Regions from separate parts of the Streptomyces kanasensis genome, predicted to be linked through region 1. Evidence: riboswitches for the same ligand, from Rfam matches in the RefSeq annotation. Region 1 holds a riboswitch; the other holds the start of a gene.
The links. A riboswitch is a leader RNA that binds a small molecule or an ion and turns the genes downstream of it on or off. The one in region 1 is predicted to bind S-adenosylmethionine.

Region 1 (8,554 bases):
TGATGGCGTTCAAGCAGAACGGCCACCGCAAGGAGATAGGCGACTTCCTGGACTTCGTGTACCAGGACAAGAACGTCATGGCCTTCTCCGACCGGTACGACCTGCTCCCCGTCACCGTCTCCGCGAGCGACGCCATGGAGGCGGACGAGCAGCACGCCGCGATGCGGCCGTTCCTGGAGGAGCTGGCCGGCTCGGAGCTGTACCCCGTCGGCGACACCTCGTGGGCGCGGGTGAGCGAGAGCGTGAAGAAGAACATCGGCCGGGCCGTCGCCCCCGGCGGCGAGCCGCGCGCCGTCCTGGAGCAGATCGCCCGGGACGCCCGGTCGGCCCAGGCCTCGGCGTCGGCGCGGTAGCTTAAGTTGCTGATATGACCGAACGCCCCGCACTCGACGACCGCGCCCGCGCGGTCCTGGCCATGGAACGGCGCTCCTGGCCGGGGCCGGGGGCGAAGGAACGGGCGATCCGCGAGCAGCTGGACCTCTCGCCGGTCCGGTACTACCAGCTGCTGAACGCCCTCCTCGACGACGAGCGCGCCCTCGCCCACGACCCGGTCACGGTCAACCGCCTCCGCCGCCTGCGCGCCACCCGGGAATCCCACCGCTGACCCACCGCGGCGGGGGCACGCGGGGGGCCCGGGCTCGCCGGAACCGCACCGCGGACGCGCCGGATACCCGCCCCTCCCCGGAAACTCCGGACGCCCGTCCACCGTGGGACGCCCCGGCGCCCCGGCCTCGCCGGAGGCGCCAGGGCTCGCCTGCCCGCGCGCCCCGCCAGGGCGGTTCCTCCGCGGCCGTGGGAGCGTCCCGGAGCGCGGGGGGCTGTGGCCGCCATCCCTTCGCGGGCTGTGCGTTCCGCTACGGCGGTGGGGACGCCGTGGGGTGCGGGACGGCCGCCGGCCGCGGGCGGGTGGCCCCGGGGGGTTCGCGGCGGGTGCCGGAGGTGTCGGTCGCCCCGCGCGGTCCCGTCCTCCCGCCACCCCGGCGGGTGCTCCGCGACCGGGAGCGGTCCGGTGAGGGCTTCGGCGCGGGGGCGTCCCGGGCGGGACGGGTGACGCGGTGGCGCGTCGGCGGTGGGGGACCGGGCGTGGCCGGGGTGGGGAGGTGTGTCCCGGGGGCGTACGGGATAGGTACGCACACATGTCCAGTTACCCGGATGACAGCCTTCCCGTGCCCGCCACGGCCGCCGGCCGTGAGGGCCTGGCCGCGATCCTGGCGCGGCCCCGCACCGCCGTCGTGGCCGTCGACTTCGACGGGACCCTCGCGCCGATCGTCGCCGACCCCGAGCAGGCCCGCGCCCACCCGGACGCCGTGCCCGCGCTCGCCGAGCTGGCCCCGGGCGTCGGCTCCGTCGCGGTGGTCACCGGGCGCCCGGCCGGCGTCGCGGTCCGGTACGGCGGCTTCGCCGGGGTGCCGGGCCTGGACCGCCTCGTCGTCCTCGGCCACTACGGCGCCGAACGCTGGGACGCCCGCACCGGCGAGGTCCGCGCCGCCCCCGAGCACCCGGGCGTCGCGGCGGTGCGCGCCGAACTGCCCGGCGTCCTGGAGCGGGCCGGCGCGTGGCCCGGGACGTGGATCGAGGAGAAGGGCCGCGCGGTCGCCGTCCACACGCGCCGCGCGACCGACCCGCAGGCGGCGTTCGACGCCCTGGTGGACCCCCTCGCCGACCTGGCCACCCGGCACGGGCTCGTCGTGGAACCGGGCCGCATGGTCCTGGAGCTGCGCCCGCCCGGGATGGACAAGGGCGAGGCGCTCCTGGAGCACGTGCGCGCCACGGGCGCCGGGGCGGTCCTGTACGCGGGGGACGACCTCGGCGACCTGCCGGCCTTCGCCGCGGTGGAGAAGCTCCGCGCCGAGGGCGTCCCGGGCCTGCTGGTGTGCAGCGGCAGCGACGAGGTGAGCACCCTCGCCGCCCGCGCCGACCTCACCCTCCCGGGCCCGGCCGCGGTGGTCGGCTTCCTCGCCTCCCTGGCCCGCGCCCTCCCCCACTGACCGAACGGTCCCGGCGACGCGCACGCGCAGGCGCGCGCACGGCGAACGGCCCCGGCACGCGCCGGGGCCGTTCGCCGTGCGCGCGGGCGGGGGCCCGCCGCGGTCACAGGGCGCGCAGGGCCTCCAGCTGGTCGAGGAACCAGCGCTGCGGCGGGAGGGCGGTGGCCGCGGCGGCGAGGCGCTCGGTGCGTTCGGCGCGTTCGGCGGCCGGCATGGAGAGCGCCTCGTGCAGGGCCCGGGCGGTGCCGGTGACGTCGTACGGGTTGACCGTCACCGCGGCGTCGCCGAGCTCCTCGTGCGCCCCGGCCTCGCGGGACAGGACCAGGGCGCAGCCCCCGTCGGAGACGACCGGGACCTCCTTGGCGACCAGGTTCATGCCGTCCCTGATGGGGTTGACCAGCGCCACGTCGGCGAGGCGGTACGCGGCGAGGGAGCGGGCGAAGTCGTCCTTCACGTGGAGCAGGACCGGCGTCCAGCCGTCCGTGCCGTACGCGGTGTTGATCTCGTCCGCCAGCCGGGAGACCTCCGCGGTGTACTCCCGGTACACGGCGAGGTCCTGTCGGGAGGGGTAGGCGAAGGCGATGTGGACGACCCGCTCGCGCCACTCGGGGTGCTCCTCCAGCAGCGCCCGGTAGGAGAGCAGGCCGCGCACGATGTTCTTCGACAGCTCCGTGCGGTCCACGCGGATGACGGTCTTCCGGTCCGCCCCGCCGATCTGCTCCCGCAGCGTCGCCATGCGGTCCTCGACGTCCGCCTCGCGCGAGCGGGCGCGCAGGAATGCGGCGTCGGCGCCCAGGCCGTGCACGCCGATCCGCGTGTCGCCCGTGCCGCCGACGAGCCGCTCGCAGCAGGCGGCGAAGGAGTCCGCCCAGCGGCGGGTGAGGAAGCCGAGCCGGTCCGCGCCGAGCATGCCGCGCAGCAGCTCGCGGGCAACGTCGTCCGGGAGCATGCCGAAGTAGTCCGGCGGCGCCCACGGGGTGTGCGAGAAGTGGCCGATGCGCAGGTCGGGGCGGAGCTCGCGGAGCATGCCGGGGGCCAGCGCGAGGTGGTAGTCCTGGATGAGGACCGCCGCGCCCGGGGCCGCCTCCGCCGCGAGCGCCTCGGCGAAGGCGCGGTTGTACGTCCGGTACGCCTCCCAGCGCGTGCGGAACTCCGCGTCGAAGGCCGGCTCCAGGGGGGTCTGGTAGAGCATGTGGTGCACGAACCACAGCACGGAGTTGGCGATGCCGTTGTAGGCGGCGGCGTGCGTCTCCGCGTCGATGTCCAGCATGCGGACGCCCGTCTCGCCGACGCCCCGGCGCACCGCCTCGCGGTCGCCGTCGCCCAGCGCGGCGCACACCCACACCGCGCCCGCGTCGGGCCCGATCGCGGAGAGCCCGGAGACCAGGCCCCCGCCACCGCGCCTCGCCTCCAGCTCGCCGTCCTCCCGCAGCGCGTAGCTGACCGGACCGCGATTCGATGCCACCAGGATGTCCGAGACCATGAGGCCAACCTAGCCCGCGCCGGAAACGCTCAAACGTGCGGAAACGAACCCGCCGGCCGTCAGGCCACCCGGCGCTTCCGCACGTACTCCGCCACCTCGACCATCGGCGGGCGCTCCTCCGTGTCCACCGGGTGGGTACGCGGCGCGAACCCCGCCTCGGTGCGCTCGAACTGCGTCAGCCGCGGCCGCACCAGGTGCCCGCGCGACAGCCGCAGCTGGGCCGTGCGGTAGATCGCCGCGGCCATCCGCCCCAGCGCCCGGTCGTCCTGGTGGCGGTGGAGGCGCACGCCCACGTCGACCTGCGCCAGCGCGTCCAGCCCCACCAGGTGCAGCGCGTCCACCAGCAGCGCCAGTTCCACGCCGTACCCCACCGGGAAGGGCAGCCGCTCCAGCAGCGAGCGGCGGGCCGCGTACTCCCCGCCGAGCGGCTGGACGAACCCGGCCAGCTGCGGCCAGTGCAGGTTCAGCAGGGGCCGCGCGACCAGCTCCGTCACCCGTCCGCCCTGCCCGGCGGCCGGTCCGGAGCCGAGCGGCCGGTCGTACGTGGCCTTCACGAACTCGACGTCCGGGTCGGTGAGCAGCGGCCCCATGATGCCCGTCACGAAGTCGGCGCGGAACTCGCGCAGGTCGGCGTCGACGAAGCACACCACGTCCCCGCCGGTCACCAGCAGGGAGCGCCACAGCACCTCGCCCTTGCCCGGGACGGCGGGTATCCGCGGCAGCACGTCGTCCCGCGCCACCACGCGCGCGCCGGCCGCCGCGGCGACCTCGGCCGTGCGGTCGGTCGAGCCGGAGTCGAGGACGACGAGCTCGTCGACGAGCGGCACCGCCTCCGACATCAGCTCCCGCCGGATCACGGTGACGATCTCGCCGACCGTCGCCTCCTCGTCCAGCGCGGGCAGGACGACGCTCACCGTCGTGCCGCGGGCCCGCTTGGCGGCGAGCAGCCGGTCCAGGGGCCGGTCGGCCACGGACCAGGACCGCCGCTCCAGCCAGCGCTCCACCTCTTCCAGCACGCGCGCCTCTCCTCGGGTCGTTCCATAACCGCAGGTGATCCATCTCGTAGGTCGGACGCCCCTCTCGGACGCCGGCCCCTTCGGTTACAGTCTTGAACAACGCGTGAGACGCCCGCATGCCGGGGTCCCACGCCGACAACCACATACCGCTCATCCAGAGGGGCAGAGGGAAACGGCCCGATGAAGCCCCGGCAACCCTCCAGTCGGTCTCGCACGCGCACGTGCCGCGAGGTCCCCGGCTAGGGAAGGTGCCAAATCCGTCTCACGGCGAAAGACGCCAGTGAGAAAGATGAGGAGAAAGGGCCTCGCCTCCCATGGCTGTGCAGACCACCGCACCCACCAGCGCCACCTCCGTCGACCTCGGCCCCGCCGCCGGACTCTCCTGTCGCGAATGCGGTGAGCGCTTCGCGCTCGGCCCGATCTTCGCCTGCGAGTTCTGTTTCGGCCCCCTCGAAGTGGCCTACCACCTCCCGGCCGGCGACCCGGAGGAGCTGCGCAAGCGGATCGAGGCCGGCCCGGCCAACATCTGGCGCTACGCCCCCCTCCTGCCCGTCCCGGCCGACGTCGCCGACAAGCCCAACCTGAACCCCGGCTGGACGCCCCTCGTGCGGGCCGACAACCTCGCCCGCGAGCTGGGCGTCGAGCCCGGCAAGCTGTTCGTCAAGGACGACTCCGGGAACCCGACCCACTCCTTCAAGGACCGCGTGGTCGCCCAGGCCCTGGAGGCCGCCCGCGCCTTCGGCTTCACCACCCTGTCCTGCTCCTCCACGGGCAACCTCGCGGGCGCGGTGGGCGCCGCCGCCGCCCGCGCCGGCTTCCGCTCGTGCGTGTTCATCCCGCACGACCTGGAGCAGGGCAAGGTCGTCATGGCCGCGGTCTACGGCGGCGACCTCGTCGGCATCGAGGGCACGTACGACGACGTCAACCGCTTCTGCTCGGAGCTCATCGGCGACCCGCTCGGCGAGGGCTGGGGCTTCGTCAACGTCAACCTCCGCCCGTACTACGCCGAGGGCTCCAAGACCCTCGCGTACGAGATCTGCGAGCAGCTCGGGTGGCGGCTCCCCGACCAGCTGGTGATCCCGATCGCGTCCGGCTCGCAGCTGACGAAGATCGACAAGGGGCTGCAGGAGCTGATCCGGCTGGGCCTGGTCGAGGACAAGCCGTACAGGATCTTCGGCGCCCAGGCGGAGGGCTGCTCCCCGGTGTCGGCCGCCTTCAAGGCCGGCCACGACGTCGTGCGCCCGCAGAAGCCGAACACGATCGCCAAGTCGCTCGCCATCGGCAACCCGGCGGACGGACCGTACGTCCTCGACATCGCCCGCCGCACCGGCGGCGCGGTGGAGGACGTCGACGACGCGCAGGTCGTCGACGCGATCAAGCTGCTGGCCCGCACCGAGGGCATCTTCGCCGAGACGGCGGGCGGCGTGACGGTGGGCGTGACGCGCAAGCTCGTCGAGCAGGGCCTCCTCGACCCGACCCTCACCACCGTCGTCCTCAACACCGGCGACGGCCTCAAGACCCTGGACGCGGTCGCCCCGACGACCGGTCCCACCGCGACCATCCGCCCGAGCCTGGACGCGTTCCGGGACGCCGGCCTCGCCCACTGACCCCCCGGGAGACACGAAACATGAGCGTCAACGTCCGCATCCCCACCATCCTCCGCACGTACACGGACGGCCGGTCCGAGGTCGAGGCCGAGGGGGCCACCCTCGCCGAGGTCATCGAGTCCCTGGAGAAGAACCACCCGGGCATCGCCGCGCGCGTCCTCGACGACCAGGGGCAGCTGCGCCGCTTTGTGAACGTCTACGTCAACGACGACGACGTCCGCTTCGAGGGCGGGCTCGCCACGTCGACCCCCGACGGCGCGGGCGTCTCGATCATTCCGGCGGTAGCGGGCGGTTGCTGAGTTCCCTTCCGCTTTTCTCCGTTGCCCCCTCCGCCGACAAAAGCGGAGGGGGCAATTCTGCATGGTTGAGCGCGGTAGGGTTGGGGAAGTCCCCGCCGCCGCCTGTGCCACGTGCATATGAGAATGCGCCCGGCCGCGACAAGATGTAGCCAAAGTAGCGTCGTTTCTTGCGAACTTTGCGCCGTTTGCCCGGCCCGACTTGCCCGGGGTTATGACCATTGTGGACAGGTTCTCCCTTCGCCGGTGCTCGGAATTCTCGTCCGATTGACCTGTTGCAGAGGGCAGTTGGGCAGATACATTCAGCCGCGGTCGACGCGTTCCGGCGCACGCTCCTGGGGCGTCCCCGGCTCGGAGAGCCAGGGGTTCGGTCAGTGGGCGAGGTCTGACCCGGGTCCGCGAAGTGCGGTCCTGTGCAAGGGCCAGTAATAGGGGAGTTAGGCATGGCTCAGGGCACCGTCAAGTGGTTCAACGCGGAGAAGGGGTACGGCTTCATCGCGGTCGACGGTGGTGCGGATGTTTTCGTCCACTACAGCGCGATCCAGATGGATGGGTACCGCACCCTTGAGGAGGGCCAGCGGGTCGAGTTCGAGATCTCGCAGGGTCAGAAGGGTCCGCAGGCGGACATGGTCAAGATCGCCGTCTAGGTACGACGCGTCCGGCCAACGGCATGGCGACGGAGGGCCCGCACCCCGGCACCGGGGTGCGGGCCCTCCGCCCGTCCCGGGGACCGGCAGGTCCCCCGCGCCCGGACCGGGCCCGAACCGCGCCCGCGCACGCCCGGGTGCCGCGCACGGCCGGTGCCGCGACGGCCGGTGCCGGATGCCGCGCACTGCCCGGTGCCGGACGGGGCGCTCCAGGCCGCCACGCGGGTTCGCACCCGGGGTTGTGAGGGTGAGCGGCGCGGGGCCGTGCCCTTGGCCGGTACGCCCCGGCCGGTACGCCCCCACCGCCGCGCGGGGTCGCGCCGCCCGGGTGGGTGGGGGTGGGTGCTACGGGGCCGCCCCGGCTGACGGGCAAGCCCCCAGGTCGATGCGCCCGGCCGGCACGCCCTGCGGCCGCGCGGGGGTCGCACCCGGGGTGCCTGAGGGCGGGCGGTGCGAGGCCGCGCCCCCTCGGCGGGCGCGCCCCGTCGGCGCGTACGCGCCAGGTTCGTGCGCCCCCGGCCCGTACGAGCCCGCCGGCCGCCGGGTGTGTGAGGGGTGAGCGGTGCGGGGCCGCCCCCTCGGCGGGCGCGCCCCTCCGGTGCGCACGCCCCAGGTTCGTACGCCCCCACCGCCCGTACCGGACGGGGTCCGTGGCCCCGTCGCCCGCGTGCCGTGCCCGTTCCCGTGTGCCGCGCGCCGGTGCCCGTGCCCGGCCGCGCGGCGTGGTCCGCGGCCGTGTCCGGCGAACGCCGGCTCCGTCCGACCCGCGTCGTGCGCGTCGTGCGCGTGGGGCGGCGGTGGCCCCGCCGTGGGGGCGCGGGCTTTGGTGCCCCGCCGCGGGGCGCCTCCGGCACCCCTGCCGGGCCCGCGCGGTGCCGGCCGGCAGGGGTGCCGGTGCCCGGTGGTGTCCGGGGCGGGGCCGCGCCCCGGTGGTCCCCGGGTGCGCGCCGGCGCCGGTGGACGCGCCCCGCGCGCACGTCCGGTGGGGGCGCGCGGGGTGGTTCGCGGAGGGCGATCGCAGGCCCCGTCCCGGGGTGGGGCGCTTGCACTCTCCTAGGGCGAGTGCTAATCATTGGCATTAGCACTCTGAGAGTGAGAGTGACAACCAAGGACCTCGTGGGTGAGGCCCGCAGGGCGGCGTGGGGCAGGGAACCACGCGGCACACGGGCCGTCCGTCGCGGGCGCCAGCGCGGTCCGGAGCAATCCTTCCCCAAGCTCTCTACTGCGTCCGAGCAGGGGAGACCCCATCAGTCCGGGAGGACCACTTCACATGGCCAAGATCATCGCGTTCGACGAGGAGGCACGGCGCGGTCTCGAGCGCGGGATGAACCAGCTCGCCGACGCCGTCAAGGTCACCCTTGGTCCCAAGGGTCGCAACGTCGTCCTCGAGAAGAAGTGGGGCGCCCCCACGATCACCAACGATGGTGTGTCCATCGCCAAGGAGATCGAGCTCGAGGACCCGTACGAGAAGATCGGCGCCGAGCTGGTCAAGGAAGTCGCCAAGAAGACGGACGACG
Region 2 (8,554 bases), on a different contig from region 1:
GGTCGACGGTGGGACGCCACGGAGGCGAGCTCCTTCTTCCTCATGAGCCGCCTGCCGGTGGACGGTCGGTGCCCCGGCACCGTGCACCCGGACACCCCGTGAATACGTCCGAACTGCACGATTTAGGCGGTTCCTTCGCTGTCGTCCCCGATGGACGACCAACCGCGCGAAGGTTCGAGCCCAGACCCTAGTGACCAACTTGTGATCAGTTCAAATCCTCATGAGAAAAATCTCGCCCGCCGGCCACATTCCCCACCCCCGTCCCACGCTGCGTCATGGGCGGTTGACGGTGGGTTCCGCCACGCGCCCTCAAATGGGGCATGCGGCGCAGGAGTTACGAGAGCCGCGAAAGCCGCTTGAGCAGCATGACGGACGCGACCGGCCGGGCACCGGACTTGGCGACGCCGTCCGCGACCTCGCGGTCGCTGGAGACCACGACGACGGGCCGACCGGCGGGCTCGGCCCGCACCAGCTGGCGGATCACCTCGTCGGCGGTGACCCCCGGCTTGGAGAAGAGCACCCGCACGCCACGCGGCGGCGCCAGCAGTACCGGGGCGGCCAGCTCGGCCCCGTCGAAGACGCAGGTGACCTCGGCACCGGTGCGGGCGGCCAGCCCGGCGAGCCCACCGAGCAGCCGCAGCCGCTGCTTCTCCAGCGGCATCGTCGGATAGCCGGTCTTGGTGACGTTGTACCCGTCGACGACCAGGTGGGCCTGCGGGAGGGCGAGCAGCTGGTCGAGGAGGGCGGGGTCGGTCTCGGAGAGCGCCCGGGCCGCGATGTCCTTGGGCGACATCCGGCCCGGCTCCACCGCGTCCACGGAGTCGGCGGGGCGCACCGCGACGGGCGGCAGGGCCAGTTCGCGGCGCAGCCCCTGCGCCGCCTCCAGGACGGTGTCGAGCAGCAGCCGCAGCCGTACGTCCTCCACCGAGCGGCCCTCCCTGGCCGCCCGGCGGCTGGCCTCCAGGGCCGCCTCGGTCTCGCCGAGCCGCGCCTTGAGGCGGCGGCTCTCGCTCTCCGCGGCGGAGACCCGGGCGGTGGCGTCGGCCTTCGCGGCGTCGACCTCCGCCCGCGTGCGGCGCAGGGCCGCCTCGCCGCGCTTCACGTCGCTCTGGGCGCTGCGCAGCTTGCGCTGAAGCGATTCGGCTTCCTTGCGGGCCGCCTCCAGCTCGGCGCGCAGCCGCTCGGTCTCCGACCGGGTCTGGGCACGGGCCTCGGCGAGCTCCTCGCGCAGCCGCTCCAGCTCCCGCCGGCCGGCCTCGTCGGCCCGCTCGGCGTCGGCGCGCTGCACCTCCTCGCCGGCGGCGGCGACCAGCTTGACCCAGCCGGCGGGGCGGAGCACGTACGCGGCGGCGGCCACGTCGACGGGGTCGGCGGCCGCGGGCGGCGCGCCGGACTCGACGGCCCGGGTCAGCTCCGGCTGGGTTCCCCGCAGCCGCTCGCCGATCCGCTGCCGGAAGAGCGCGTCGCCCTCCAGCGCGGCCGCCATGGCGTTGCCCGCGAACCTGGCCCGGCGCGAGGGGGTGAACCGCGCGTACTGCCGCAACTGGGCCGGCAGCTCGGCGACCGTCAGGCCGCCGAACGCCTCGGACACGAGCGCCACGACCCGGCGCCGCACCGGCTCGGGCAGCGGGCGGTCGAGCGCCTCGGCGGCGTCACCGGCCGCACCGGCCGACTCAGCGCCGCTTTCGGGCTGCGCCACGATCCGTCACCCCTACCGTCGTTCTCTCTTCACCGGGCCGCCCGCCGCACCGGGCGCGCCGCTCAGGAGCCGGCGCCCGGCCTGTCCACCAGCTCGATCCGGTCCACGGCGTTGCACCAGCGGCAGCGGACCGACTCGATGGTCTCACTGACCACCTCGCGCTCCTCCACCGTGGGCTCCCCCGCCAGGTCCAGATGGACGTACTCCACGACCTTCGAGGAGCGCGTCACGTCGAAACGTGTCAGGTTGCCGCACAGGGTGCAGCGCCAGCGGGTCTCGGCGGTCGGCTGGGGAACCGTCGTCATGGTGGCCGTCCTTGTCATGGTCCGGTCGTTCCAGTAATCGACCCGCGGTGCGCCGTCGGACTGCGGGTGCCCCGGGAGCGGCCCCGGGCACGTCCGTAACCCTACGGCCTCGGCGGTCCCCCCTGCTCGGGCGGAGGGCGGGGCCGGCCCAGGGTGACCGCCGGCCCGGCGAGGCGCTCTGTCCGGCTCGCTCCCCGTACGTCATGATCTGTGCGTGAGGGATTGGCGCGGAACGTTCCGGCGTGCGGTCACCGGGCCCTCGGTGACCTACGCCGTCATCGGCGTGTGCGCGGTGGTGTTCGTCCTCGGACCGGCCTCGGGGCTCAATCCGTCGTACGGGACGGGCGACGACCTCGTCCTGGCCCAGAGCGACTACTTCCGGCGCTGGGGAGTGATTCCGGCGGACCTGCTGAGCGGGTCGCCCGCGGCGCTGCTCACCCCGCTGAGCGCCCTGTTCGTGCACGGCAACTGGCTGCACCTGCTCGGCAACATGCTCTTCCTCTTCGTCTTCGGCGCGATGGCCGAGGAGCGCATGGGGCACTTGCGCTTCGGCGCCTTCTACGTGGTCTGCGGCTGTCTGGCACTCGCCGGGTACGCGCTGGCGCACGCGGACAGCGGGCAGACGCTCGTGGGGGCGTCGGGGGCGATCTCGGGGGTGCTCGGGGCGTTCCTCTACCTCTTCCCGCGTGCCCGGGTCACGAGCCTCTTCCCGTTCCTCTTCTTCCTGCCGCTGCGCTTCCCCGCCTGGATCGTGCTGGTCTTCTGGTTCGCCCTGCAGTGGCTGGCGGCGCGCGGCGCCGGCAGCGGTCCGGGCGTCGCCTACCTCGCGCACCTGATCGGCTTCGGGCTGGGCTTCCTCCACGCGTGGGCGCGCTACCGGGGCATTAGAGTGAAGGCCCCAGCAGCGGCCACCGAGGGAGAGGGACAGCCGTGATCACCGCGATCGTGCTCATCAAGACCAGCGTGGACCGCATTCCGGAGATCGCGGAGGCGATCGCCGCTCTCGACAACGTGAGCGAGGTCTTCTCCGTCACCGGCACCTACGACCTCGTCGCCATGGTCCGCGTGGCCAGGCACGACGACCTGGCCGACGTCATCCCGGGCAGCATCAGCAAGATCCCCGGAGTCGTCGCGACCGACACCCACGTCGCCTTCCGCACGTACTCCCAGCACGACCTGGAGGCGGCCTTCGCGATCGGCCTCGACGCGTAACCCAGCGAATCACCCGTACGGGTGAAACGGATTCAGCCACGGTCCGGCACGCAGCGCCCGTCCTCGGTGCGGTAGCTCCAGCGGGCGCCGTCGCGGACCAGCTCGCGCACGGCCCGGACGAAGCGCTCGACGTGCTCGTCGGGCGTCCCCGCGCCGAAGCTGACCCGGATCGCGTTGAGGGACCGCTCGCCCGGTCCGGCCTCCGGCGCGCCGCACGCGCCGGGCTCCTGCGGGGCCCCGCCCAGCAGCGTGCGCACCAGCGGGTGGGCGCAGAAGAGGCCGTCGCGCACGCCGATGCCGTACTCGGCGGAGAGCGCGGCGGCGAAGTGCGAGCTGTTCCACCCCTCCACGACGAAGGAGAGGACGCCGACGCGCGGGGCGTCGTCGCCGAACAGCGACAGCACGCGCACCTGCGGCACGTCGGCCAACCCCTGCCGCACGCGCGTGATGAGCTCGCACTCCCGGGCCACGAGCGCGTCGAACCCGGCCTCGGTCAGCGCGGTGCACGCCGAGGCGACCGCGTAGGCGCCGATCACGTTGGGTGAACCGGCTTCGTGCCGGGCGGCCGTGGTGTGCCAGTCGACGTCCACGCCGCCGTCCGCCCGCCGGGCCACGCGCCGGGAGGCGCCCCCACCCGCCAGATACGGCTCGGCCTCCCGCAGCCAGTCCGCCCGGCCGGCCAGCACGCCGGTGCCGAACGGCGCGTACAGCTTGTGCCCCGAGAAGGCCACCCAGTCCACGTCCAGGTCGGCGACGTCCACCGGGTGGTGGGGCGCCAACTGGGCGGCGTCGAGGACGATGCGCGCCCCGTGCGCGTGCGCGGCCGCGGCCAGTTCGCGTACGGGCCACAGCTCTCCGGTCACGTTGGAGGCGCCGGTCACGCACACGAGGGCGGGGCCGTACGGCTCCCGGTCGGCGAGGGCCCGCTCCAGCGTGCGCACGGCCTGCCCCGGCGTGCGCGGCGCGTCCAGGTAGGTGACCCGCGCGCCCCGCCACGGCAGCAGCGACGCGTGGTGCTCCGTCTCGAAGACGAACACCTCGCACCCCTCGGGCAGTACGTGCGCGAGGAGGTTCAGCGAGTCGGTCGTGGAGCGGGTGAACACCACCTGGTCGTCGGGGCGGCAGCCGAGAAAGGCGGCGACGGTCGCGCGGCTGCTCTCGAACAGGTCGGTGGAGAGCTGCGAGAGGTACCCGGCGCCGCGGTGGACGCTGCCGTAGTACGGCGCGTACGCGGCGACGTCGTCCCAGACGCGCTGCAGCGCGGGCGCGCTGGCCGCGTAGTCCAGCGCGGCGTACGTGACGTGGCCGCCGGTGACGAGCGGCACGGTCACGTCCCGCCCGAGCACGGGCAGCGGACCGTCGGAGGCGGAGGGGGTGGAGGCGGTGGAGACGGGGACGGTGGCCGGCGCGGGCACGGCGGCGGACACCGCGGGGGCGGCCTCGGTGAGGGGGGAAACGGTGGCGTTCGGGTACGCGGACATGGCGGACTCTCCCAACGGGCGCGGCGAATGGGGGCGTGCGGAACCCGCAGGGCGACGGCAGGGCCGTGGCGCGTACGGGTGACTGCCTCGACGCACGGCCCGGCGATGACGACGGTGGCCGTGCGGAGGGGGAGGAGGGCCGAAGGCCCTAGCGCATTCGCTTGCTCACGAGACTGCTCCCTCGGGACCAGGACCCCAGGGTGTGCAGGGGTCCGCGCTTGCCGCAGACCTCGCTGCCTGCGGCCTGGTCTTCACCCGGGGCCCCAGGGGGTGTCTTTCGGATCCTGCCGGGCTCGCGGCGCCCGGCCTGATCCAAGAAGCAGGACCTAGCGGTTGCTGGCGCGGACCCAGCGGTCCAGGGTCGCGCGGGCGGCGCCCGAGTCGATGGACTGCGCGGCCTTCTCCATGCCCGCCCGGATCTGCTCGGCCAGCGGCGCGTCGGTCGGGGCCAGGGCCACCAGGGCCGCAGCCGAGTTGAGCAGCACGGCGTCCCGCACCGGGCCCCGCTCGCCGGCGAGCAGCCGGCGGGCGACGTCGGCGTTGTACGAGGCGTCCGCGCCGCGCAGGGCCTCCACGGGCACCAGGTCGAGGCCCACGTCGCGCGGGTCGAACGCCTCCTCGCGCACGGCCCCGTCGCGGACGGTCCACACGCGGGACGTCGCGGTGGTGGTCAGCTCGTCGAGGCCGTCGTCGCCGCGGAAGACGAGCGCCGACGAGCCGCGCTCGGCGAGTACGCCGGCGAGGATGGGGGCCATGCGGGCGTCCGCGACGCCGGTCGCCTGGGCCCGTACGCGGGCGGGGTTGGTCAGCGGCCCGAGGAAGTTGAAGGTCGTGCGGATGCCCAGCTCCTTGCGGGCCGCGGCGACGTGGCGCAGGGCGGGGTGGAACTTGACGGCGAAGCAGAAGGTGATGCCCGCCTCGTCGGCGACCTCGGCGACCCGCTCCGGGGTCAGTTCGAGGTTGACGCCGAGCTTCTCCAGGACGTCCGAGGCGCCGGAGGCGGAGGAGGCGGCGCGGTTGCCGTGCTTGACGACCTTCGCGCCCGTACCGGCCACGACGACCGCCGACATGGTGGAGATGTTGACGGTCTTCGCGCCGTCACCGCCGGTGCCGACGATGTCGACGGACGGACCGGGCACGTCGATGGTGCGGGCGTGGGCGTACATGGTGCGGACGAGGCCGGTGATCTCCTCGACCGTCTCCCCCTTCGCGCGCAGGGCGACCGCGAAGCCGGCGATCTGCGCGTCGGTGGCCTCGCCGCTGAGGACGCGCTCCATCGCCCAGGCGGTCGTGTCGGCGTCGAGGTCCCGGCCGGCGAGGAGGGTGTCGAGGACCACGGGCCAGGAGCGGCCCGCCGTGGTCGGTCCTCCAGCGGGTTGCACAGCGCTCATGGTCGCTCCTGGGTCCGTGACGGATGAGAGCCCCAGCCTATCCACCGCCGGGGACGGCGAAGAGCCCCGTCCGACGATTGGACGGGGCTCCTGCCGTGGCGACCTTCTCGGGTCCGGGGTCCCCCCGGGGGCGGACCCTCGGGGGGAGGTGATCAGTGGTGGCCGTGGCCCGCGCTGATCTCCTTGTACTCCTCGGCCGTGGCCTTGGGAACCTGGTTCCCCTCACCGAAGTAGCCCTTGCTCAGCTTCGCGCGGAGCTTCGCCGAACGGGTCGGCTTCCGCTCGACGCCGTTCTCGTCGACCGTCGGGCCGAGCTCGGCGGGCGCGTACTGCTCGTGCGCGGTGAGCGCGTGCAGCTGGGCCTGGCTGAGCGGCTCGTGGACCTCGACGAACTCACCGTGCGGCAGCCGCTTGATGATGCCCGTCTCACGGCCGTGCAGGACCTTGTCGCGGTCGCGGCGCTGGAGACCCAGGCAGATCCGCTTCGTGACGACGAAGGCGATGACCGGTCCGACGAAGAAGGCGATCCGGACGAACCAGGTGACCGCGTTGATCGACATGTGGAAGTGCGTGGCGACGATGTCGTTGCCACCACCGATCAGCATGACCATGTAGCCGGTGATCCACGCGACGCCGAGGCCCGTGCGGGTCGGGGCGTTGCGCGGGCGGTCCAGGATGTGGTGCTCGCGCTTGTCGCCGGTGATCCACGACTCGATGAACGGGTACGCCGCGATGGCGGCCAGCATCACGCCGAACAGGACCAGCGGGATGAACACGCCCAGGACGAGCGTGTGGCCCCACAGGTTGATCTCCCAGCCGGGCATGGCGCGGATCAGGCCCTCGGCGAAGCCCATGTACCAGTCGGGCTGCGCACCGGTGGACACCTGGTCCGGGCGGTACGGACCGAGGGCCCACACCGGGTTGATGGTGAACGCGCCGGCGATGACCGCGACGACGCCGAAGACCAGGAAGAAGAAGCCACCGGCCTTCGCCATGTACACCGGCAGCAGCGGCATGCCGACGACGTTCTTGTTCGTCCGGCCGGGGCCCGCGAACTGCGTGTGCTTGTGGTAGAAGACCAGGATCAGGTGGGCCACCACGAGGCCGAGCATGATGCCCGGCAGCAGCAGGATGTGGATCGAGTAGAACCGGGCGACCATGTCGTGGCCGGGGAACTCGCCGCCGAAGATGAACATCGACAGGTACGTGCCCACGATCGGCACGGACAGGATCGCACCCTGCGTGAAGCGGACACCGGTGCCGGAGAGCAGGTCGTCCGGGAGCGAGTAACCGGTGAAGCCGGTGAACATGCCCAGGACGAACAGCAGGAAGCCGAACAGCCAGTTGATCTCACGCGGCTTGCGGAACGCGCCGGTGAAGAAGACGCGCATCATGTGCACGAACATGCCGGCGATGAAGATCAGCGCCGCCCAGTGGTGGATCTGCCGGATCAGCAGACCGCCGCGGACGTCGAAGCTGATGTCCAGGGTCGAGGCGTACGCCTCGGTCATCCGCACACCCTGCATCGGCACGTACGAGCCGTGGTACACGATCTCGTTCATGCTCGGGTGGAAGAAGAGCGTCAGGTACACGCCCGTCAGGATGATGATGATGAAGGTGTAGAGGCAGACCTCGCCCAACATGAAGGACCAGTGGTCCGGGAAGATCTTCCGCATGTTGGACTTGGCCAGGGAGTAGATCCCGAGCCGTCCGTCCGCCCAGTCGGCGACCCGCTCACCGGCGGGCGCCTTGCGCGTCGTGTCGTTGGCGGTACTCATCCGCGCTCCCAGAATGCAGGACCGACCGGCTCTTCGAAGTCGCCGAGCGCCTCGAGGAAGCCCTTGTCATCGACGCCGATCCGCAGCTGCGGAAGGGCGTGGCCGGCAGGGCCGAAGATGACGCGGGCGCCGTCGGACAGGTCGAAGGTGGACTGGTGGCACGGGCAGAGCACGTGGTGGGTCTGCTGCTCGTACAGGGACACCGGACAGCCCACGTGGGTGCAGATCTTGGAGAAGGCCACGATGCCGTCGTGCGACCACTCGAGCTCGCGCTTGTCCTTGATGTCGGCCGGCTGGATCCGGACGATCATCAGGGCGTCCTTGGCGATCTTGTTGTTGAAGTCGTGGTCCTCCTCGCTCAGGCCCTCCGGCATGGCGAAGGTGAGCGAACCGACCGAGACGTCCTCGGGCCGCAGGGGCTCGAAGGTGTTCATGTTGATCAGCCGCTTGCCCTTGGCCCACGAGGTGTGGAAGAGCTTCTTCTCGGGCATCGGGCCGAGCTCACGCAGGAGCACGAGACCGGACAGCGGCACCATCGCGAGCGCGCCGAACATCGTGTTGCGGATCAGCTTGCGCCGTCCCAGACCGGACTCCGCCGCACCCTGGGCGAAGTCGGCCATCACCTTGGCCTTGAGCTCGGGAGCCGCCTCGATCGGGTGGCGGTCGTCGGCCATCTCCTCGTCCGACA

Region 2: it holds a riboswitch for S-adenosylmethionine, as region 1 does, so the genes downstream of both, ACF053_RS17880 (aminotransferase class V-fold PLP-dependent enzyme) here and thrC (threonine synthase) in region 1, are expected to answer to the same signal.

What each region holds. Positions count from the first base shown of each region.
Region 1 is NZ_JBIBSF010000005.1:111,588-120,141, forward strand. It holds gene ACF053_RS14610 (ABC transporter substrate-binding protein) at 1-353, shown strand, start outside; gene ACF053_RS14615 (DUF3263 domain-containing protein) at 368-604, shown strand; gene otsB (trehalose-phosphatase) at 1,137-1,988, shown strand; gene ACF053_RS14625 (alpha,alpha-trehalose-phosphate synthase (UDP-forming)) at 2,092-3,471, opposite strand; gene ACF053_RS14630 (glucosyl-3-phosphoglycerate synthase) at 3,531-4,487, opposite strand; SAM riboswitch class I at 4,635-4,783, shown strand; gene thrC (threonine synthase) at 4,802-6,094, shown strand; gene ACF053_RS14640 (MoaD/ThiS family protein) at 6,115-6,393, shown strand; gene ACF053_RS14645 (cold-shock protein) at 6,834-7,037, shown strand; gene groL (chaperonin GroEL) at 8,308-8,554, shown strand, end outside.
Region 2 is NZ_JBIBSF010000006.1:356,984-365,537, forward strand. It holds gene ACF053_RS17855 (C40 family peptidase) at 1-20, opposite strand, end outside; gene ACF053_RS17860 (NYN domain-containing protein) at 335-1,699, opposite strand; gene ACF053_RS17865 (hypothetical protein) at 1,762-2,004, opposite strand; gene ACF053_RS17870 (rhomboid family intramembrane serine protease) at 2,219-2,938, shown strand; gene ACF053_RS17875 (Lrp/AsnC family transcriptional regulator) at 2,935-3,216, shown strand; gene ACF053_RS17880 (aminotransferase class V-fold PLP-dependent enzyme) at 3,249-4,697, opposite strand; SAM riboswitch class IV at 4,907-5,024, opposite strand; gene trpD (anthranilate phosphoribosyltransferase) at 5,024-6,088, opposite strand; gene qcrB (cytochrome bc1 complex cytochrome b subunit) at 6,241-7,866, opposite strand; gene qcrA (cytochrome bc1 complex Rieske iron-sulfur subunit) at 7,863-8,554, opposite strand, start outside.